Regions from separate parts of the Delftia sp. ZNC0008 genome, predicted to be linked through region 3. Evidence: predicted binding sites of a transcription regulator. Region 3 holds the regulator's gene; each other region holds the start of a gene.
The links. Region 3 encodes FNR, which switches genes on or off when oxygen is low (the NO sensors DNR and NnrR bind a similar motif). Its sites were predicted from a motif close to TTGATNNNNATCAA; they were not measured.
Positions count from the first base shown of each region.

Region 1: L995_RS09580 (DASS family sodium-coupled anion symporter) is a predicted target of FNR. The motif match lies at 2,105-2,118, and genes of this name have one in related genera.
Region 2: L995_RS31065 (COX15/CtaA family protein) is a predicted target of FNR. The motif match lies at 1,791-1,804, and genes of this name have one in related genera.

Region 1 is NZ_JTKZ01000287.1:409-6,830, forward strand. It holds gene L995_RS09575 (alkylhydroperoxidase domain protein) at 1-425, shown strand, start outside; gene L995_RS09580 (DASS family sodium-coupled anion symporter) at 438-1,943, opposite strand; gene L995_RS09585 (hypothetical protein) at 2,238-2,555, shown strand; tRNA gene L995_RS09590 (tRNA-Met) at 2,638-2,714, opposite strand; gene rplQ (50S ribosomal protein L17) at 2,736-3,128, opposite strand; gene L995_RS09600 (DNA-directed RNA polymerase subunit alpha) at 3,315-4,313, opposite strand; gene rpsD (30S ribosomal protein S4) at 4,426-5,049, opposite strand; gene rpsK (30S ribosomal protein S11) at 5,140-5,544, opposite strand; gene rpsM (30S ribosomal protein S13) at 5,563-5,928, opposite strand; gene rpmJ (50S ribosomal protein L36) at 5,951-6,064, opposite strand; gene secY (preprotein translocase subunit SecY) at 6,197-6,422, opposite strand, start outside.
Region 2 is NZ_JTKZ01000969.1:8,290-14,711, forward strand. It holds gene L995_RS31040 (class I SAM-dependent methyltransferase) at 1-285, shown strand, start outside; gene L995_RS31045 (hypothetical protein) at 322-603, opposite strand; gene L995_RS31050 (hypothetical protein) at 703-951, opposite strand; gene L995_RS31055 (hypothetical protein) at 948-1,130, opposite strand; gene L995_RS31060 (hypothetical protein) at 1,331-1,552, opposite strand; gene L995_RS31065 (COX15/CtaA family protein) at 2,075-3,265, shown strand; gene cyoE (heme o synthase) at 3,262-4,167, shown strand; gene L995_RS31075 (response regulator transcription factor) at 4,240-4,776, opposite strand; gene L995_RS31080 (ATP-binding protein) at 4,806-6,107, opposite strand; gene L995_RS31085 (SURF1 family protein) at 6,221-6,422, opposite strand, start outside.
Region 3 is NZ_JTKZ01000280.1:5,875-12,296, reverse strand. It holds gene ccoN (cytochrome-c oxidase, cbb3-type subunit I) at 1-384, shown strand, start outside; gene ccoO (cytochrome-c oxidase, cbb3-type subunit II) at 404-1,036, shown strand; gene L995_RS09335 (cbb3-type cytochrome oxidase subunit 3) at 1,048-1,185, shown strand; gene ccoP (cytochrome-c oxidase, cbb3-type subunit III) at 1,213-2,130, shown strand; gene ccoG (cytochrome c oxidase accessory protein CcoG) at 2,208-3,662, shown strand; gene L995_RS09320 (FixH family protein) at 3,720-4,034, shown strand; gene L995_RS09315 (hypothetical protein) at 4,217-4,504, shown strand; gene fnr (fumarate/nitrate reduction transcriptional regulator Fnr) at 4,586-5,305, opposite strand; gene hemN (oxygen-independent coproporphyrinogen III oxidase) at 5,467-6,422, shown strand, end outside.

The DNA of each region.
Region 1 (6,422 bases), on a different contig from region 3:
GCGACCCCGACACGCTGGGCGCACGCACGCGCACCGACAAGGACATCTTCTACAACCCCGACGCCGGCCTGCCGCGTGCCGAGCGGGAGCTGGCGGCCGCTGCCACTTCGCGCGCCAATGGCTGCATCTACTGCGCCTCGGTCCATGCGCGCTTTGCCACGCACTTCTCGCGCCGGGGCGGCGACGTGCAGCGCCTGCTCGACGAGGGTCCGGGCACGGACCTGGGACCGCGCTGGAACGCCATCGTCACGGCGGCCGTGGCGCTGACCCAGACGCCGCCTGCGCTGGAGCCCGCCCACATCGATGCGCTGCGCGCCGCCGGCCTGGACGATGCCGCCATCTCCGATGTGCTGCACGGCACGGCCTTCTTCAACTGGGCCAACCGGCTCATGCTGTCGCTGGGCGAGCCACGGACCACCGCATGAGGGCGGCCGCCCTCACCACAGGCCCAGCAGCTTCCACCAGACACTGCCGACCACGGCAAAGACCAGCAGCTCGATCACGCACATGGCCGCGCCCACGCGCCACCAGTTGCCCAGCGTGACGTAGCCGCTGCCGAAGATGATGGGCGAAGTGCCGGTGGCGTAGTGGGTCAGCGTCATCATGATGGCCGAGCCGGCCGTCATCATCAGCATGAAGGGCACGACATAGTCGGCAGGAATCAGCTGGGCGCCCACGGTCAGGAAGGCCAGCATCATGGCGCTGATGTGGGCCGTGGTGCTGGCGAACAGGTAGTGCGAGAACACGAACACGCCCACCAGGATGGCCGCCACCGGCAGCCAGTCCAGGCCGCTGGCGACGATGGCGTTCTTCATGCCCACGGCAAACCAGGACACCACGCCCAGCTTGTTGAGCTGCTCGGCCAGCATGACCAGGGCGCCGAACCACACCAGCGTGTCCCAGGCGCTTTTCTCGGACAGCACGTCATCCCAGTCGATGGTGCCCGTGATGATCAGCACGAACAGGCCCAGGAAGGCGACCACCGTCGGGTCCAGCGTGAAGGCAGGCCCGAACAGCATCTGCGGCACGTTGGCCCACAGCAGCAGCATCAGGCCGAAGGTGCTCAGCATCACGCGCTCCTTGCCCGACAGCGGCCCCATGCGTGCCATCTCGCTGCGCGCGTACTCCACGGCATTGGGCGTGGCCTTGAGTTCGGGAGGCGACAGAAGGTAGATCACCAGCGGCATCAGCAGCAGGCACAGCAGGCCCGGCAGCAGCATGTACAGCGCCCAGGTGGTCCAGCTCAGGTGCAGGGCCTGGCCCGTGGCCTTGGCCACGAAGTCCACCACCAGCGGATTGGGCGCCGTGGCGGTCAGGAACATGGCCGAGGTGATGGGATTGGCGTGGTAGTTGACCAGGGCCAGATAGGTGCCCACCTTGCCCTGCGTACCCTTGGCCGGGTCCGACTCGAAGGCATTGGCGATGGACTTCATGATGGGGTGCACGATACCGCCGCCGCGCGCCGTGTTGCTGGGCGTGAACGGTGCCAGCACCAGCTCGCAGATCGCCAGGCCGTAGCCGATGCCGATGGTCCGCTTGCCCAGCAGCGCGATGAACATCAGTCCGATGCGGTTGCCCAGCCCCGTCTTCTTGAGGCCGCGCGAGATCAGGATGGCCACCACGATCAGCCAGATCAGCGGGCTGGAAAAGCTGCTCAGCGCATCGGTGACTGCGCCCTTGGACGAGCCAGACGTGACCTGGGACAGCGAGACGATCACGATGGCCATCAAGGCCATCACGCCAATGGGCATGACCTTGAGGATGATGGCCACGATGGTGGTCAGGAAAATGGCCACCAGCTGCCAGGCCTTGGGCGTCAGCCCCTCGGGCACGGGCACCAGCAGCAGCCCGAACAGCACGGCGGTGGCGATCAGCGCCGGCACCAGCCGGAACGGCACGGCCGACTTGAAGTAGCGGAACAGCGAGGCAATCTTCTCGAGCATGTGGATCCTTTGCGTTGCCGGAGCGGCGCCGAGAGAGCATGGCCTGCCGGGAGCAAAAGCCCACCAGCCTGCACGGGCACTGGCGGCCGCGCCGCATGACTGACATCATGATGCAGTGCAGCATGAGCCCGGCTTCCAGCGGGCGCCTGCGCCACCGAAGTTTGACAGGCATCAAGGCCGGGCCAGTAAACCTGGCGACCCAGGCCACCGAGCCCCGCTCACATGACAGCATCCCCAGACCGGGTGCCTTTCGCCCCGGTGTACCCATGCAGTGAAAAAAGGAGAAAAGCCGACATGCCAGCCAACCGATTCTTGCCCGAGGAATGGGAATGCCGGCTCCAGGAGATCGACCTGGAGATCGCCCGCCACGCCGTCATCTGCAAGATCCCGCTGCTGCAGGCCGGCGTGGTGGAGCGCGTGCTGGCCGATGACGCCAGCGTCTGCGGCGGCGACCACGAGGCCGCTTTCAAGACCCTGCGCGGCCTCTTGTACATGCATTACACCGAGCTGCTGCACATCAGCGAGGTGCTCAGCCCCGATGCCGCCCAGGAAATCGCCCACCGCGTGCGCCTGCGGCTGGGCCAGCGCATCGGCAACCAGCTGGGCGGCTGATGCCGGGCTGTCTGCCTGGCCTTTGCCCTGGCGCGAGGGCATGAAAAAAGGGCTACGACAACTGTCGTAGCCTTTTTCAATTTGGTTGCGCGAGAAGGATTTGAACCTCCGACCTTTGGGTTATGAGCCCAACGAGCTACCAGACTGCTCCATCGCGCGGTATTCCAAAATTATAGCAGATTATTCAGCTGCCTTGGCTTCGGCGGCGCCTTCTTCAGCGCGCTCGACCAGTTCCACGAAGGCCATGGGGGCGTTGTCGCCCACGCGGAAGCCCATCTTCAGGATACGGGTGTAGCCACCAGGACGCTTTGCGAAGCGGGGGCCCAGCTCGTTGAAGAGCTTGGTCACGCTGTCGCGGTCGCGCAGGCGGTCGAATGCCAGGCGGCGGTTGGCAACGGTGTCGACCTTGGCCAGGGTGATCATGGGCTCGATCACGCGGCGCAGTTCCTTGGCCTTGGGAACGGTGGTCTTGATGGCTTCGTGCTCGATGAGCGAATTCATCATGTTCTTCAGCATCGCCAGGCGGTGCGAAGAGGTGCGATTGAGTTTGCGGAGGCCGTGACCGTGACGCATGGTGCTTTATTCCTAAAATATGTAATTAGGGCTTGCGCAAACAAGGATGCAAGCCTGGACCCGTTACCGGATCTGCAGCTTGCCTCAACCGAATTTGCGCAAGTTGTTGATTAATTCGGGCAGCCGTATCAGGTACTGCCCGAGGCACTGAGGCTCTCCAAAAAGGAGAGCCCGCAATTATAGTGCTTAGCGCTTTTCCAGGCCAGCAGGCGGCCAGTTCTCCAGCTTCATGCCCAGCGTCAGACCGCGGGAAGCCAGGACTTCCTTGATCTCGTTTAGCGACTTGCGACCCAGGTTGGGGGTCTTGAGCAGCTCGTTTTCGGTACGCTGGATCAGGTCGCCGATGTAGTAGATGTTCTCTGCCTTGAGGCAGTTGGCCGAACGCACGGTGAGTTCCAGCTCGTCCACGGGACGCAGCAAGATGGGATCAAAGGCGGTTGCGGCACCACGGCCACCGGCCGGAGCATCGAAGACGCTGGCGATATCGCCGCCGTCCAGCTGAGCGAACACGGCGAGCTGTTCCACCAGGATCTTGGCGGAGGCGCGCACGGCGTCCTCGGCAGTGATCGCACCATTGGTTTCGATCTCCACCACCAGCTTGTCGAGGTCGGTGCGTTGTTCAACGCGGGCCGATTCGACGGCGTAGCTCACGCGCTTGACGGGCGAGAACGAAGCGTCCAGCACAATGCGGCCGATCGACTTCGTGGACTCGTCGCCATAGCGGCGCACATTGCCGGGCACATAGCCGCGGCCCTTCTCGACCTTGATCTGCATGTCCAGCTTGCCGCCTTGCGACAGGTTGGCGATGACATGATCAGGGTTGATGATTTCCACGTCGTGGGGCGTCTGGATGTCGCGCGCCGTCACGACGCCTTCGCCATCCTTGCGCAGGGAGAGCGTGACCTCGTCGCGGTTGTGCAGCTTGAACACCACACCCTTGAGGTTCAGCAGGATGTTGACCACATCTTCCTGGACACCGTCAATGGACGAGTACTCGTGCAACACACCAGCAATCGTCACTTCCGTCGCTGCGTAACCCACCATGGACGAGAGCAGGACACGGCGCAGGGCATTGCCCAGCGTATGGCCGTAGCCACGCTCAAACGGCTCCAGAACAACTTTGGCGCGATTGTGGCCAAGCTGCTCGACATTGATCGTCTTGGGCTTCAGCAAATTGGTTTGCATGCAGACTTCCTCTCAATACCCCCGGCTCGTTACACCGGTAAGGCTGGTGAAGCACCCCAGCGCGATGCCTCGCGGCTGGGGGACGGTTTTACAGAAATGTCGCTGCGCGGAATTAACGCGAGTACAACTCAACGATCAGGGATTCGTTGATGTCTGCACCGAACTCGTCGCGGTCAGGCGACTTCTTGAACGTGCCTTCAGCCTTGTCGGCCGACACTTCCACCCATGCGGGGAAACCGACTTGACCAGCCAGTTGCAGGGCTTCGACGATGCGGGCCTGCTTCTTGGACTTTTCACGTACCGCGACCACGTCACCCACCTTCACCATGTAGGAAGGGATGTTGACGGATTGGCCGTTGACCGTGATGGCCTTGTGCGACACCAGCTGACGCGCTTCCGAGCGGGTCGAGCCGAAGCCCATGCGGTACACCACGTTGTCCAGACGCGACTCCAGCAGCGACAGCAGATTGGCACCGGTGTTGCCCTTCTTCTTGTCGGCGGCTTCGAAGTAGCGGCGGAATTGCTTTTCCAGCACGCCGTACATGCGCTTGACCTTCTGCTTTTCACGCAGCTGCAGGCCGAAGTCGGAAGTACGCTGACCGGAAGTGCGGCCGTGCTGACCGGGCTTGGTGTCGAACTTGGACTTGTCGGCGATCGAGCGACGTGCGCTCTTCAGGAACAGGTCAGTGCCTTCACGGCGGGAGAGTTTGGCCTTGGGGCCGATATAGCGTGCCACTTGATTTCCTTTGTGTCATCTGCCGTGCACAAGCACGGGAGCCGCCCGCGATGTTACACATCTGGGCGGCGGTGGGCTTGGTGAAAAAGCTTAGATACGACGGCGCTTTTGAGGGCGGCAGCCGTTGTGGGGAACCGGCGTCACGTCCGCGATGGAAGTGATGCGGATGCCCAGGGCGCCCAGGGCGCGAACCGAGGATTCACGGCCGGGACCGGGACCCTTGATTTCGACGTCCAGGTTCTTGATGCCCTGTTCGATGGCAGCACGACCAGCCACTTCCGAAGCCACCTGGGCAGCGAAGGGAGTCGACTTGCGCGAACCCTTGAAGCCCTGGCCACCCGACGAGGCCCACGACAGAGCGTTGCCTTGGCGGTCGGTGATGGTGATGATCGTGTTGTTGAACGAAGCGTGCACGTGGGCAATGCCGTCCGAAATGTTCTTACGGACTTTCTTGCGAACGCGCTGTGCAGCGTTGTTTGCGGGAGACTTAGCCATAGTGATCTTTCAATCTCTTTATTTCTTCAAAGCCGCGGCACCCTTGCGCGGACCCTTGCGGGTACGTGCATTCGTGCGGGTACGCTGACCACGCATGGGCAGGCCACGACGATGACGGAAACCGCGATAGCAACCGATGTCCATCAAACGCTTGATGTTCATCGTTGTTTCGCGACGCAGATCACCTTCCAGCGTCAGGGAAGTCAGCTGATCGCGGATCTTTTCCAGATCGCCGTCAGTCAGTTCCTTGATTTTCTTGGAATATGCGATGCCAGCGGCTTCGCAGATCTTGCGTGCAGTGGTGCGACCGATCCCATAGATAGCGGTCAGGCCGATTTCAGCGTGCTGATGCGGCGGGATGTTAATGCCAGCGATACGTGCCATTATTCGTCCTCAAACTTTCCTATCAACCCTGGCGCTGCTTGTGGCGCTGGTCCGTGCAGATCACTCGCACCACACCCTTGCGGCGGATGATCTTGCAGTTACGGCAGATTTTTTTGACCGAAGCCGAAACTCTCATTTCATTCTCCTAAAACTCTACATCCGTTACGGCCTATCGACCGGGAAACATGCCCGCGATGGATAGATCGAATGGGCGTCTACTAACTCTTACTGGACCCGCCGGCACCGCCGGCCAGGCCCATCACTTAGTTCAATTGCCAAGTGTCGCTTTGAAGTTCGCCTTTTTGAGGAGCGATTCGTACTGTTGCGACATCATGTAGTTCTGCACCTGGGCCATGAAGTCCATGGTCACCACCACAATAATCAGCAGTGATGTACCACCGAAGTAGAACGGGACGTTGTACTTCAGGATCAGGAACTCGGGCAACAAGCACACGAATGTGATGTACACCGCACCAGCCAGGGTCAGGCGAACC
Region 2 (6,422 bases), on a different contig from region 3:
TTCGTGGAGGACCGTGATCCTGCATTGCGCGAGCAAGGACTCGTGCGGCCCGCCTGGCGCCTGCCGTATTCCGATGTGGCGGATTTGCCGCCCGAGGCGATTGCGGCCAAGCGCGAGCGCAACGAGGCCCTGGTGTTCGGCCATACGCTGGCCGATCAGATCGGGGGGCAGTTGGATGCGGGGCTTGTGCTGACGGGCTTCCACGAGGACTGGCAGCCCCACGCCCGTTTTGTGATCGAGAAGTTCGTGCCGACCTTCATTGCGACACGTTCGATGAAGGTCTGAACGCGCTACCTACGGCCTGGACCGGCCTTGCCGCGCTCAGGTGCGCAAGGCCGGTATCCAGGTCTGTTGCTGGGCGGGTTCTGCCACGGGCTGCGCCGGTTGCGGTCGGGGAGCAGGGCCTTTGGCCTGGGGCGATGGCTGGGCCTGCCGCACCTGCTCGGCGCCGGACTTGGCCAGCAGCAGCATCACGGCCATGCAGATCAACGTCAGCAAGAGCACCACGCAGATGGGGCCCAGATCCACGGAGGCGATGTCCAGCCCCTTCAGCGACTGCCAGCGTTCTGAGCGTATTTCCAGCGGTTCTTCGGGATCGGCCATGACACCTCCACTGCGTTGAGTGTGCCTCCATGCTAGGCGCAAGTGAGCATGCAAACAATATGGGAACTTCGCCAGGATGCGAGGGTATACCGCAGGCAGCTACTTGACCCACATCAATTGCGCCGCCACGGCCAGGGCGATGGCCAGCAGCACCAGCAGCACCAGCCTTGCCACGATGGTGACCGCCTTGCGGCGCGCTGCTTTGCGAGTGTTGCGCGGACGAGGTGGGGTAGGCGGCGGCTGCGTGGCATCCAGGGCTGCAATTCTTTCCAGCCAGTCCTGGGTTGTTGGCAGGGCAGTGGCGGGCGGTGACGAGGACGAGGACGAACCGGGCTTGCCGCGGTTCATGGCTCCAGCTCCTGCCGCATCTCTTCCAGCACCTCCAAGGCGCCCTGGATCATGGCCTGCCTGTGCTCCAGCGCAGCCTTCTGGGTCTGCAGCCGTTCCAGCTGCTCGGCTACCTGCGCCTCGTCGGCCCGCAGCTTCTTCAGCCGCTCCTGTATGGCCTCCATTTCCGGGGCGCTCATCTGCCAATCCTCCAGCATGCGAAGGGCGTGGCACGTGGCCCGGTCCCTTCTCACAATTCACACGAATGCCGGCAATTATCTGTGCGTCTTAGCGACTGGCTATGAATGAATTGATATAGATTGTCATCGGCTGGCGCAGAAGGGGGCCGAAAGCTTGCCGCTGCATGCGCACGGTGCTGCGTAGATCAGAGCAGCGCAGTTCAATGCGCGAGGAATTTGAGAAAGATCCGCCCCTGCCGGGTTCTGACCTCGGTCCCTTCGATAAAGCCCATCAGTCTGGCCGAGCCGTCCATGGAGTACAGCGCCGGCCCATCGATGCGGTAGATGAGCCTGGTCCCGCACCGGACGAATTCATCGCCTTCGACACGCCCGATTTCGTGTCCGCGCCCATCAAGCACAGTCCACGAGCGTCCTGCAATCATGGCCTCACCCGGCGGTTGCCGGTCCCCAAGTGAAAGCGTCAATCTAAGGAACGCTGGGCGTCTGAATCTGAGCGAATCTGAGCAGTTGTGCAAAGCCGGGCCACCGATGCCTCGGGTGGCACCCTGCGCAAATTCGTGTGCGCCCGGCCCAAGCCGCATCACGCCGGCCAAAAGAAGCTGGCTGCGGTCTAGGGGCACTGCGCGCTTGGGCGCTTGAGTGGTGCGCAGGCAAGTAGAATTGTTTCATATCAAAGACATGCTGCTCTGAAAGTTGCAGCGACCGGGCCCGCTTGGCGGGCCTTGTGCATGGGGCGCCGTCCCGCAGCCTGTATCTGGGTGCATGTCCTGATTCTCTGTGGGCCCGGCCTGCGATCCAATCTCGCGCATGGGGCTGAGCCTTCTCGTCAAATTGCTCTCATTTATGAAGTTCTGCTGTCGCCAACCGGATGCGCCTGTGGCATTGCCTTGCGGCTTGCCTGGGGTCGGTTCCGTCCGGTGGACGCTGCGCTGTGGAGGGCGGAGGTGAACGAGCAGGCGCTGTACGATCTGGCCCCCGTTCTGGAGCTGATGCTGCTGGGCCTGTTGCTGGCGCTGGGACCCTTGGCCTGGGTGTGGCTGCGCAACCGCAACGGTGGCTCGCTCAAGCGGCTGCAGGCACTGTCGGTGCTGACGCTGTTTCTGACTTTCGACCTGGTGCTGTTCGGCGCCTTTACGCGTTTGACCGATTCCGGCCTGGGCTGCCCTGACTGGCCGGGCTGCTATGGCAGCGCCAGCCCCATGGGCGCCCGCGCGCAGATTGCCGAGGCGCAGGCCGCCATGCCCACCGGGCCGGTGACGCATGGCAAGGCATGGATAGAGATGGTCCACCGCTATCTGGCCACCACCGTGGGCGTGCTCATCATCGCCATGACCATCATGGCCTGGCGGCGTGCGCGCCGCCAGGGCAGGGCGGGTGGCGCCCAAGGCGTGGAAGGCGCACGGCGGGGGGCCATGAGCCCCTGGTGGCCCACGCTGGCGCTGTTCTGGGTCTGCCTGCAGGGTGCCTTTGGCGCCTGGACCGTGACCATGAAGCTGTTTCCGGCCATCGTGACCCTGCACCTGCTGGGCGGCACGGGCCTGCTGGCCTTGCTGTGCGTGCCCGCCGTGGGGCTGAGCCGGGAGGCACGCCAGCAGCAGGCAACGGTGATTTCCCCGGGCCTGCGTGCTCTGCTGTGGCTGGGCCTGGGCTTGCTGGTGCTGCAGGTGGCACTGGGTGGCTGGGTCAGCACCAACTATGCGGTGCTGGCCTGCAGCAGTTTTCCGACCTGCCAGGGCAGTTGGTGGCCGGCCATGGATTTTTCGCAGGCGCTGCAGATCTGGCGTCCGCTGGGCCTGCTGCAGGACGGCAGCAACATCAGCTTTGCGGGCCTCACGGCCATCCACTATCTGCACCGCCTGGCGGCCTATGTGGTGGTGGCTGCGCTGGCCGGGCTGTGGTGGCGTTTGGGTGAAGTGCCCGCACTGGCGTTGCAGCGCCGCGTGCTGGGTGCGTTTTTGGTGCTGCAGGTGCTGACAGGCCTGTCGAACGTGGTGCTCGATTGGCCGCTGGTGGCCGCGGTGCTGCATACGGGTGGCGCAGCCGCGCTGGTGACCGTGATTGTTTGGTGCCTGGCGGCCAGTCGCCCGGGCACGCTGCGGGCCGGGTTGCCGGTTGCCCGTGGAGAGATTGCATGAGTAAACAAGCTTCCCTGAGTGTCGAGTCCTCACGCTGGACGCAGTTCTATGCCCTGACCAAGCCGCGCGTGGTGCAGCTGATCGTGTTCTGCGCGCTGATCGGCATGGTGCTGGCCGTGCCGGGCTGGCCCAACGCCGACCAGTGGCTGCACATGGCGCTGGCCTGCCTGGGCATCTGGCTGGTGGCGGGCGCCGCAGCGGCCTTCAACTGCCTGGTGGAGCGCCATATCGATGCGCGCATGAAGCGCACCTCCTGGCGGCCCACGGCGCGCGGGGAGCTGACCAGCCAGCAGGCCCTGGCCTTCTCGGCCATCCTGTGCACGCTGGGTGCGCTGGTGCTGCTGCTGTGCACCAATCCGCTGACCATGTGGCTGACGCTGGCCACCTTCGTGGGCTATGCCGTGATCTACACGGTGATCCTCAAGCCCGCCACGCCGCAGAACATCGTGATCGGCGGCGCCTCCGGCGCCATGCCGCCCGTGCTGGGCTGGGCCGCGATGACGGGCCAGGTCGGACCCGAGGCGCTGATCCTGTTTCTCATCATCTTCCTGTGGACGCCTCCGCATTTCTGGGCGCTGGCGCTGTACCGCGTGGAGGACTACCGCCAGTCGGGCCTGCCGATGCTGCCCGTCACGCATGGCAGCGAGTACACGCGGCTGCAGATCCTGCTGTACACGGTGATCCTGTTCGCAGCCTGCATGCTGCCCTTCATGTACGGCATGAGCTCCTGGCTGTACCTGGTGGTGGCCGTGGTGTTGAGCGTGGGCTTTTGCGGCTATGCCTTCGCGCTGTGGCGCAATTACTCGGACGAGCTGTCGCGCAGGACTTTCCGCTTCTCGCTGGTGCATCTGAGCGTGCTGTTCCTGGCACTGCTGATCGATCACTACCTCTGGCTGGGCTGATGGCCTGAGGGCCATGGCCGCGCAATGACAAACCGGGCCCTTGAGGCCCGGTTTGTCTTGGTGCCTGCCGTCTTACTTGATCTGCCGCTTTTCCAGCTTGCGCGCCAGCGTGCGCCGGTGCATGCCCAGGCGGCGTGCGGCCTCGGAGATGTTGAAGTCGCTCTCGGCCAGGGTTTCGTGGATGTGTTCCCACTCCAGTGTCTTGATGGAAGTGGGGTTGCGCGACAGCTCCACGTCGGTGCGGCCTTCGAGGCGGCCGAAGGCGGCCTCGATGTCGTCGGTGTTGGACGGCTTGGCCAGGTAGTGGCAGGCGCCGAGCTTGACGGCCTCCACGGCCGTGGCAATGCTGGCATAGCCGGTGAGCACGACGATCAGCGCCTCGGGGTTGTGCTGGTGCAGCATCTGCACGCAGCTCAGGCCCGAGGCATTGCCGGCCAGCTTGAGGTCCATGACGGCGTATTGCGGCGAATGCGTCTGCAGCAGCTCGCGCACTTCCTCGGCGCTGGCGGCCTGCAGCACGCGGTAGCCGCGCCGCTCGAACGATCGCGTCAGCGTGCGTGCAAACGTTGCATCGTCTTCAACCAGCAGCAGGAGGCGGGAGCTGTCCATGGGCGATTCGGGTTCCTGTGGGCGCCGCTTCAGGCGCCGGGTTCAATGGCAATCGATGACAGGGGCAGGCGGATCTCCACCTCGCTGCCCCTGGGCGGGGTGTTCCTCACCTGAACGCGTCCGCCCAGCGAGCGCGCCACGTTGAGCACCAGGAACAGGCCCAGTCCGCGGCCCGGGCGCTCCGTCTTGGTGGAGATATGGCGCTGGCCCAGCTGCTCCAGCACGGCAGGTGCAAAGCCGGGACCCTTGTCGCGCACGGTGATGCACAGCATGCCGGTGCGCACGGACAGGTGCAGCGCCACATGGCCGGGAGATGCCTCGGCGGCATTGTCGAGCACATTGCAAACCATTTGCTGCAACGCGGTATCCGAAAGAATGGGGAAGTCCTCTTCGGCCTGGACATAGTCGAAACGCTCCACCGCATGGCGTGACTGCCATTGGGCGACCACTCCATCCATGAAGGCATGCAAGGTCGTGGCCTGGGGCGCGTCGGCGCGGGTTTCGCCGGCCGACATGAGCACGCTGGAGACGATGGATTTGCAGCGCAGCAGCTGCTGCTGCATCTCCTGCAGGTCGGCGAGCAGATCGGGATCTTGCGTGATGGCGGGCATGCGCTGCCAGTCGCCCAGGATGACGGACATGGTCGACAGCGGCGTGCCCAGCTCGTGCGCCGCGCCCGTGGCCAGCAGGCCCATGCGCACGATGTGCTCTTCCTCGCTGGCGCGCTGGCGCATGTTGGCCAGCCGCGCGTCGCGCCGTCGCAGGTTGGAGACGATGCGGCGCAGGAAGACCACCAGCAGCACTGTGGTCAGCCCGAAGCTGATCAGGATGCCGCTCACGTACAGGCCGGGCAGCCCGTCCGGTCCCGCCGCGCCAATGGGCAGGGGCCAGTGCACGATGGCCAGCACCAGGGTGCACAGCGAGGTGCTGGCGACGATGATCCAGGCGTGCACGGGCCTGAGCAGCACGGCGCCCAGAATGCCCTGCAGCAGGAACAGGTAGATGAAGGGATTGCTGGCGCCGCCGCTCAGATACAGCTGTATGGCCAGGGCGAGCACGTCGGCCAGCAGGGCCAGGAACAGGTTGCGCGCCGAGATCTGGCGGCGGTGGCTGCGGTACCAGTAGATGTAGCCGAGGTTGGTGAATACGCTGGCCATCAGCACCAGGGCCATGGCCGGCAGCGGCAGGTTGATGCCGAAGCCGTAGTGCACCAGGGAGATGGTGATCACCTGCCCGACCACGGCAAACCAGCGCAGCTGTATCAGCAGCTGCATGTTCTGGCGTTCGGTGGTGCGCTCGACGCGGAACAGGGACTCTGAAGGCGAATTCACGCGGGCGATTGTGCGCTACCGCAGGCAGCCGTGGCGCGGCAGGGTCTTGTAGAGGACTGAAGAAAAAGGGCCACCGATGTCATCGATGGCCCCATTGCCTGCGCAAGGCGGTTCTATGGCTTGTCGGCCGGCTGCCGGTCATTGCGCCTGACCAGCCAGGCGGCACCGACCACCATCAGCGCCAATCCGTACCAGGTCAGTGCGTAGACCAGGTGGCTGTTGGGAAAGCGGATCACGGTCATGCCCGGGCGCGGCCAGGTGCCGTCCGCCACGGGCTGGCCCGGCAGGCCGGCGTCGATGAAGTAGGGGGCAGCA
Region 3 (6,422 bases):
GCCCTGGGCTGGGTGGGCCTGATCACCATGGGCTCGCTGTACTACCTGATCCCGCGCCTGTTCGGCAAGACCAAGATGCACTCGGTGGGCGCCATCGAGCTGCACTTCTGGATGGCCACCATCGGCATCGTGCTGTACATCGCCGCGATGTGGATCGCCGGTGTGATGCAGGGCCTGATGTGGCGCGCCGTCAATCCCGATGGCACGCTGACCTACACCTTCGTCGAAAGCGTCAAGGCCAGCTATCCGTTCTACGTGATCCGCGTGGCCGGTGGCCTGCTGTACCTGGGCGGCATGCTGGTCATGCTGTGGAACACCTGGAAGACCGCGATCTCCGGCCGTTCCGTGAAGGTGGCCGTGCCTGCCGTCGTGGCCCACGCCTGAGCGTCTAGGAGCATTACTCATGTCCGATCACAACCATAGCGCTCCCAAGAGCTTTTCCCACGAGAAGGTGGAAACCAACAATTTCCTGCTGATCGTGCTGACCTTGCTGGTGGTCGCCGTCGGCGGCCTGGTGGAAATCGTTCCGCTGTTCTTCCAGAAGTCGACCACGGAAGCGGTGGCGGGCCTCAAGCCCTACACGCCGCTGCAGCTGATGGGCCGCGACGTCTATCTGCGCGAGGGCTGCTACAACTGCCACTCGCAGATGATCCGCCCCTTCCGCGCCGAGACCATGCGCTACGGCCACTACTCGGTGGCTGGCGAGTTCGTCTACGACCACCCCTTCCAGTGGGGTTCCAAGCGCACGGGTCCCGACCTGCACCGCGTGGGCGGCAAGTACAGCGACGAATGGCACCGCATCCACCTGAACAACCCGCGCGACGTGGTGCCCGAGTCCAACATGCCTGCCTACTCCTGGCTGGAGAAGAACAAGGTGGATGACACCGTGGTCGCCCAGCACATGAGCGCGCTGCGCAAGGTGGGCGTGCCCTACAGCGACGAGGAAATCAGCGGCGCCGCCGAGCAGGTCAAGGGCAAGACGGAAATGGACGCCGTCATCGCCTACCTGCAGGTGCTGGGCCGTTCGGTCAAGTAAAGGAGAGCGACATGGACATCACCACCATGCGCATCGTGGCCACGCTGGCCTCTCTGGCCTGCTTCATCGGTATCTGGTGGTGGGCGTTCGCCCGCCGCAACCAGGCCCGTTTCGAAGAGGCCGCCCAGCTGCCGTTCGAGCAAGACTGAGTCCCTCCACCAGAACGAGAACTTCCCATGAGCGATTTCGTAAACAACTTCTGGTCGATCTATGTCACGGCGATCACGCTGGGCGGCATCATCGGCTGCCTGCTGCTGCTGTATCTCACCGCACGCAAGAAGGTGGTCCCCTCGGCCGACAACACCACGGGCCACGTCTGGGACGAGGACCTGCGCGAGCTGAACAACCCCATGCCCAAGTGGTGGATGTGGCTGTTCATCATCACCTCGGTGTTCGGCTTCGCCTACCTGGCGGCCTATCCGGGCCTGGGCTCGTTCGCGGGCAAGCTGGGCTGGACGCAGCTGGGCGCCTATGAAAACGAGATGGCCAAGGCCCGCGCGGACCTGGAGCCGCTGTACGCCAAGTTCACGAGCATGAGCACCGAAGACATGGCCAAGGACCCCCAGGCCATGGCCATCGGCGAGCGCCTGTTCATGAACAACTGCGCGCAGTGCCACGGCTCGGATGCACGCGGCGGCAAGAGCTTCCCCAACCTGACCGATGGCGACTGGCTGCATGGCGGCACGCCCGACAAGATCAGGGAAACCATCACGGCGGGCCGCATCGGCATCATGCCGCCCATGGCCGCTGCCGTCGGCACGCCCGATGATGTGCGCAACCTCTCGCACTATGTGCTGAGCCTGTCGGGCAGCCCGCACGACTCGCTCAAGGCTTCGCTGGGCAAGTCCAAGTTCACGGCCTGCGCCGCCTGCCATGGCATGGACGGCAAGGGCAACCAGGCCCTGGGCGCGCCCAACCTGACCGATGACATCTGGCTGCACGGCTGGGGCGAGGCCGCCATCACGGCCATGATCAACAACGGCAAGCACAACGAGATGCCTGCCCAGAAGGACAAGCTGACCGAGGCGCAGATCGCGGTGCTTGCCTCCTATGTCTGGGGCATGTCGCACAAAGACGGCGCAGTCCGTCAATAAGGACAGGGGGCGGCGCTGCGGCGCCGCCTTTTTGCCTTTTGAGTTTTCAGATATTCCAAAAAACCAAGGAACCCACCATGAAGCCCGAGAACGGGGATGATGCCGGGAAGCCTCCCCGCAAAGTCATTCCGATCACGCCTGCCGACCCGGACCCGGGCCAGCTGGTGTCGATGTTCGAGTCCGAGAAGAAGGTCTACCCGCGCTCCATCAGCGGTGTCTTCGCACGCTGGCGATGGGCTCTGGTATTTCTCACCCAACTGGTTTTCTATGGCCTGCCCTGGCTGGAATGGGGGCAGCGCCAGATGGTGCTGTTCGACCTGGGTGCGCGGCGCTTTTACCTGTTCGGGCTGGTGCTGTACCCGCAGGATTTCATCTACCTGGCGGGCCTGCTGATCATTTCGGCGCTGGCGCTGTTCCTGTTCACGGCCGTGGCCGGTCGCCTGTGGTGCGGCTTTTCCTGCCCGCAGACGGTCTACACCGAAATCTTCATGTGGGTGGAGCGCAAGGTCGAGGGCGACCGCAGTGCGCGCATGCGCCTGGACAAGAACGGCTGGACCTTTGAAAAGCTCTGGAAGAAGTCGCTCAAGCAGTTGCTGTGGATTGCCATTGCCCTGTGGACCGGCTTCACCTTCGTGGGCTACTTCGTGCCCATCCGCGAGCTGGGCGGCGAGCTGCTGGCGCTGCAGGGCAGCTGGCAGGTCTTCTGGGTGCTGTTCTACGGCTTCGCCACCTATGGCAACGCCGGCTACATGCGCGAGCAGGTCTGCAAGTACATGTGCCCCTATGCGCGCTTTCAGAGCGCCATGTTCGACCGCGACACCATGATCGTCAGCTACGACACGGGCCGGGGCGAGCCGCGCGCGCCGCGCACCAAGAAGGTGGACTACAAGGCCCAGGGCCTGGGCGACTGCATCGACTGCAAGATGTGCGTGCAGGTCTGCCCCGTGGGCATCGACATCCGCAACGGCCTGCAGTACGAATGCATAGGCTGCGGTCTGTGCATAGACGCCTGCAATTCCATCATGGACAAGATGGAGTATCCGCGCGGCCTCATCCGGCTGACCACGCAGAACGCCATGGCCGGCCTGTGGCGGCGGGCCCAGGTGCTGCGCCGCATCTTCCGTCCGCGCGTACTGGTCTACTCGGCCGTGCTGATCGGCCTGAGCATGGCCATGATCGTGAGCCTGGCGCTGCGCCAATCGGTCAAGGTCGACGTGATACGCGACCGGGCGTCGCTGTCGCGCATCGTCGCGGGCGGCAAGCTGGAAAATGTCTACCGCCTGCAGATCATGAATGCCACCGAGCAGGCCCAGCGCTACCGCATCAGCGCCCATGGCCTCGACGGGCTGGAGCTGGCGTCCGAGCAGGAGGTCGAGGTCGGCCCGGCCGAGACGCGCGGCATTGCGGCGCGGCTGCAGATTCCCTACGGTTCCGCCGAGCCGGGCTCGCACACCGTATTCTTCGATATCGATGCCGTGCATTCAGGCGCGGGACGCGCGTCCGAAAAGGCCGTCTTCCTGGTGCCCCGGTGATATGTCTGGCCGGCGCCGCCCAGGCTGCGCCGGCTGTTTGAAAGAAAGAGGTTATCCATGTCTTCCAGTCCCGCAGTCTCCGCGCCCGCCACGGCCCCTTCGCATCCGGACGCCGGCAAGCCCTGGTGGAAGTTCGCCCATGTCTGGCTCGTGGTGGCCGGCCCGGCCGCCGTCGTGGTGGCTGGCGTGGTCACGGCCGTCATTGCGATCAATGGCGCCGATCCCGTGATCGATCCTGACTATTACCGCAATGGCATCACCATCAACGAGCGTGCCGATGGCGTGCGCGAAGTGCCCAAGAGCCTGGCGCCCGCGGTCACCGGCCGCAACCACGCGGCCACGCCCGCGCAGGACCATCCCACGGACCGCTGAACGCAGGAAAATGCCGTGCACAAGGCCGCAGTCGCGGCCTTTTTTGTATGGTGGATGGCATCTCCAGCATGCGCGAGGGCCAAGGGTTTCCTACAGGCAGTGCAGGGTGCGCAGGGCTTGGCACGGTGCGCGGGCGGCGCGCACAATGAAAGCCACCCCTCGACAGCTCAAGGAGATCGCTGATGTTGGCCCAACGCTGGATGTGGATTGCCTGGCCGGCCTTTCTGGCCGCCGCCGTGATGGAGATGCTGGTATTCGCCTTCGTGGACCCGCTGGAGCTGCACTGGCTCGGCGACCTGGGCTGGTCGCGGCAGGGAATCTACACGCTGGCCTTCTTCGCCTTCTGGGGTGTGACCATGCTGTCCAGCCTCATGACCACCATGCTGGGACGCTCCACGCACGATCTCAACGACGGCGTGGTCTCCGAGCCGGACCCAAATCTGGCCATGCAGGGCCTGGGGCGCGATTGAACCTGCGTGCACTGCAATGGCAATGAACAAGGCCCGCGATCGCGGGCCCTGTTCATTGCCGGGGGGCGGGGTCTTGCGGCCTCACTGGCACTGCTGGCTGTTGACGATGCGCTTGAGCGCGTCCGTGTCCAGGATGCGCAGATGGCGCTGGCGCACCTCGATGATGTTTTCTTCGGCAAACTTCGAGAAGGTGCGGCTCACCGTCTCCAGCTTCAGGCCCAGGTAGCTGCCGATTTCCTCGCGCGTCATGCGCAGCACCAGTTCCGACTTGGAAAAGCCCCGGGCGTGCAGGCGCTGCACCAGGTTGAGCACGAAGGCGGCCAGGCGCTCCTCGGCACGCATGCTGCCCAGCAGCAGCATCACGCCATGCTCGCGCACGATCTCGCGGCTCATGACCTTGTGCACATGGTTTTGCAGGGCCGTGACCTCGCGCGACAGGTCCTCCAGCTTGTCGAAGGGCATGACGCAGACCTCGGCGTCTTCCAGCGCGACCGCATCGCAGGTGTGGTGGTCGTTGACGATGCCATCCAGGCCGATGATCTCGCCGGCCATCTGAAAGCCCGTGACCTGGTCGCGCCCGTCCTCGGTGGCCACGCAGGTCTTGAAGAAGCCCGTGCGGATGGCGTACAGCGAGGTGAAGGACTCACCGTTGCGAAACAGCAGGCCGCCGCGCTTGACCTTGCGGCGCGTGGCCACGATGTCGTCGATGCGCTGCATCTGCTCGGCATCCAGGCCCATGGGCATGCACAGCTCGCGCAGGTTGCAATTGGAACAGGATGCTTTGATGGTCTGAAGGTTCATGGAGTAAACATCAGCGGCGCAGCAGTGCGCCGGCGGTGACCTCGTGGATGGCGATGAGTTGGATCAAATTGTCGCAGCACTGCCGCGAACAACTCTTGATATGAGTCAAGGACGCGGCCAATGGGCTGCGGCACAGTGGACGACATTAGAGGAAAAAACCCATGACCGCTGTCACCCCAGAGCTGCTGCGTCGCTTCGACGTACCGGGGCCCCGATACACCTCGTTCCCCACGGCCGATCGTTTCGTGGAGGCTTTCGGTGCTGAAGACTATATCCTGGCACTTGAGCACCGCAAATCGAGTACCGCAGCGCGGGCCATGCCTTTGTCGCTGTATGTGCATGTGCCGTTCTGCGAGTCGCTGTGCTACTACTGCGCCTGCAACAAGATCGTGACGCGCCACCACGATCGCGCTGCCGTCTACCTGGACTACCTGGCGCGCGAGATGGCCTTGCACACGGCCCATTGCGGCAAGGGCCAGGCCGTCAGCCAGCTGCACCTGGGCGGCGGCACGCCCACCTTCTTCTCGGACGATGAGCTGCGCACGCTGATGGCCCTGCTGCGCGAGCATTTCAAGCTGGAGCCGGGCGGCGAATACTCCATCGAGGTCGATCCGCGCACCGTCAGCGTCGAACGCCTGGCCGTGCTCAAGGAACTGGGCTTCAACCGCCTGAGCTTCGGCGTGCAGGACTTCGACGAACAGGTGCAGATCGCCGTGCACCGCGTGCAGCCGGCCGAGCAGGTGTTCGCGCTGGTGGCGGCCGCACGGCAGCTGGGCTTTGCCTCCATCAACGTGGACCTGATCTACGGCCTGCCCAAGCAGACGCCCGAGTCCTTCGAGCGCACGCTGGCCCAGGTCAATGCGCTGCGGCCCGACCGCATCGCGCTCTATGCCTATGCCCACCTGCCCGAGCGCTTCAAGCCGCAGCGGCGCATCGCGGCCGAGGACCTGCCCCAGGGCGCCGACAAGCTGGCCATGCTCTCGCGCTCCATCGCGGCCTTCATGGACGGCGGCTATGTCTACGTGGGCATGGACCACTTCGCCTTGCCCGAGGACGCGCTGGCCGTGGCCAAGCGCCAGGGCCGGCTGCATCGCAACTTCCAGGGCTACAGCACCCA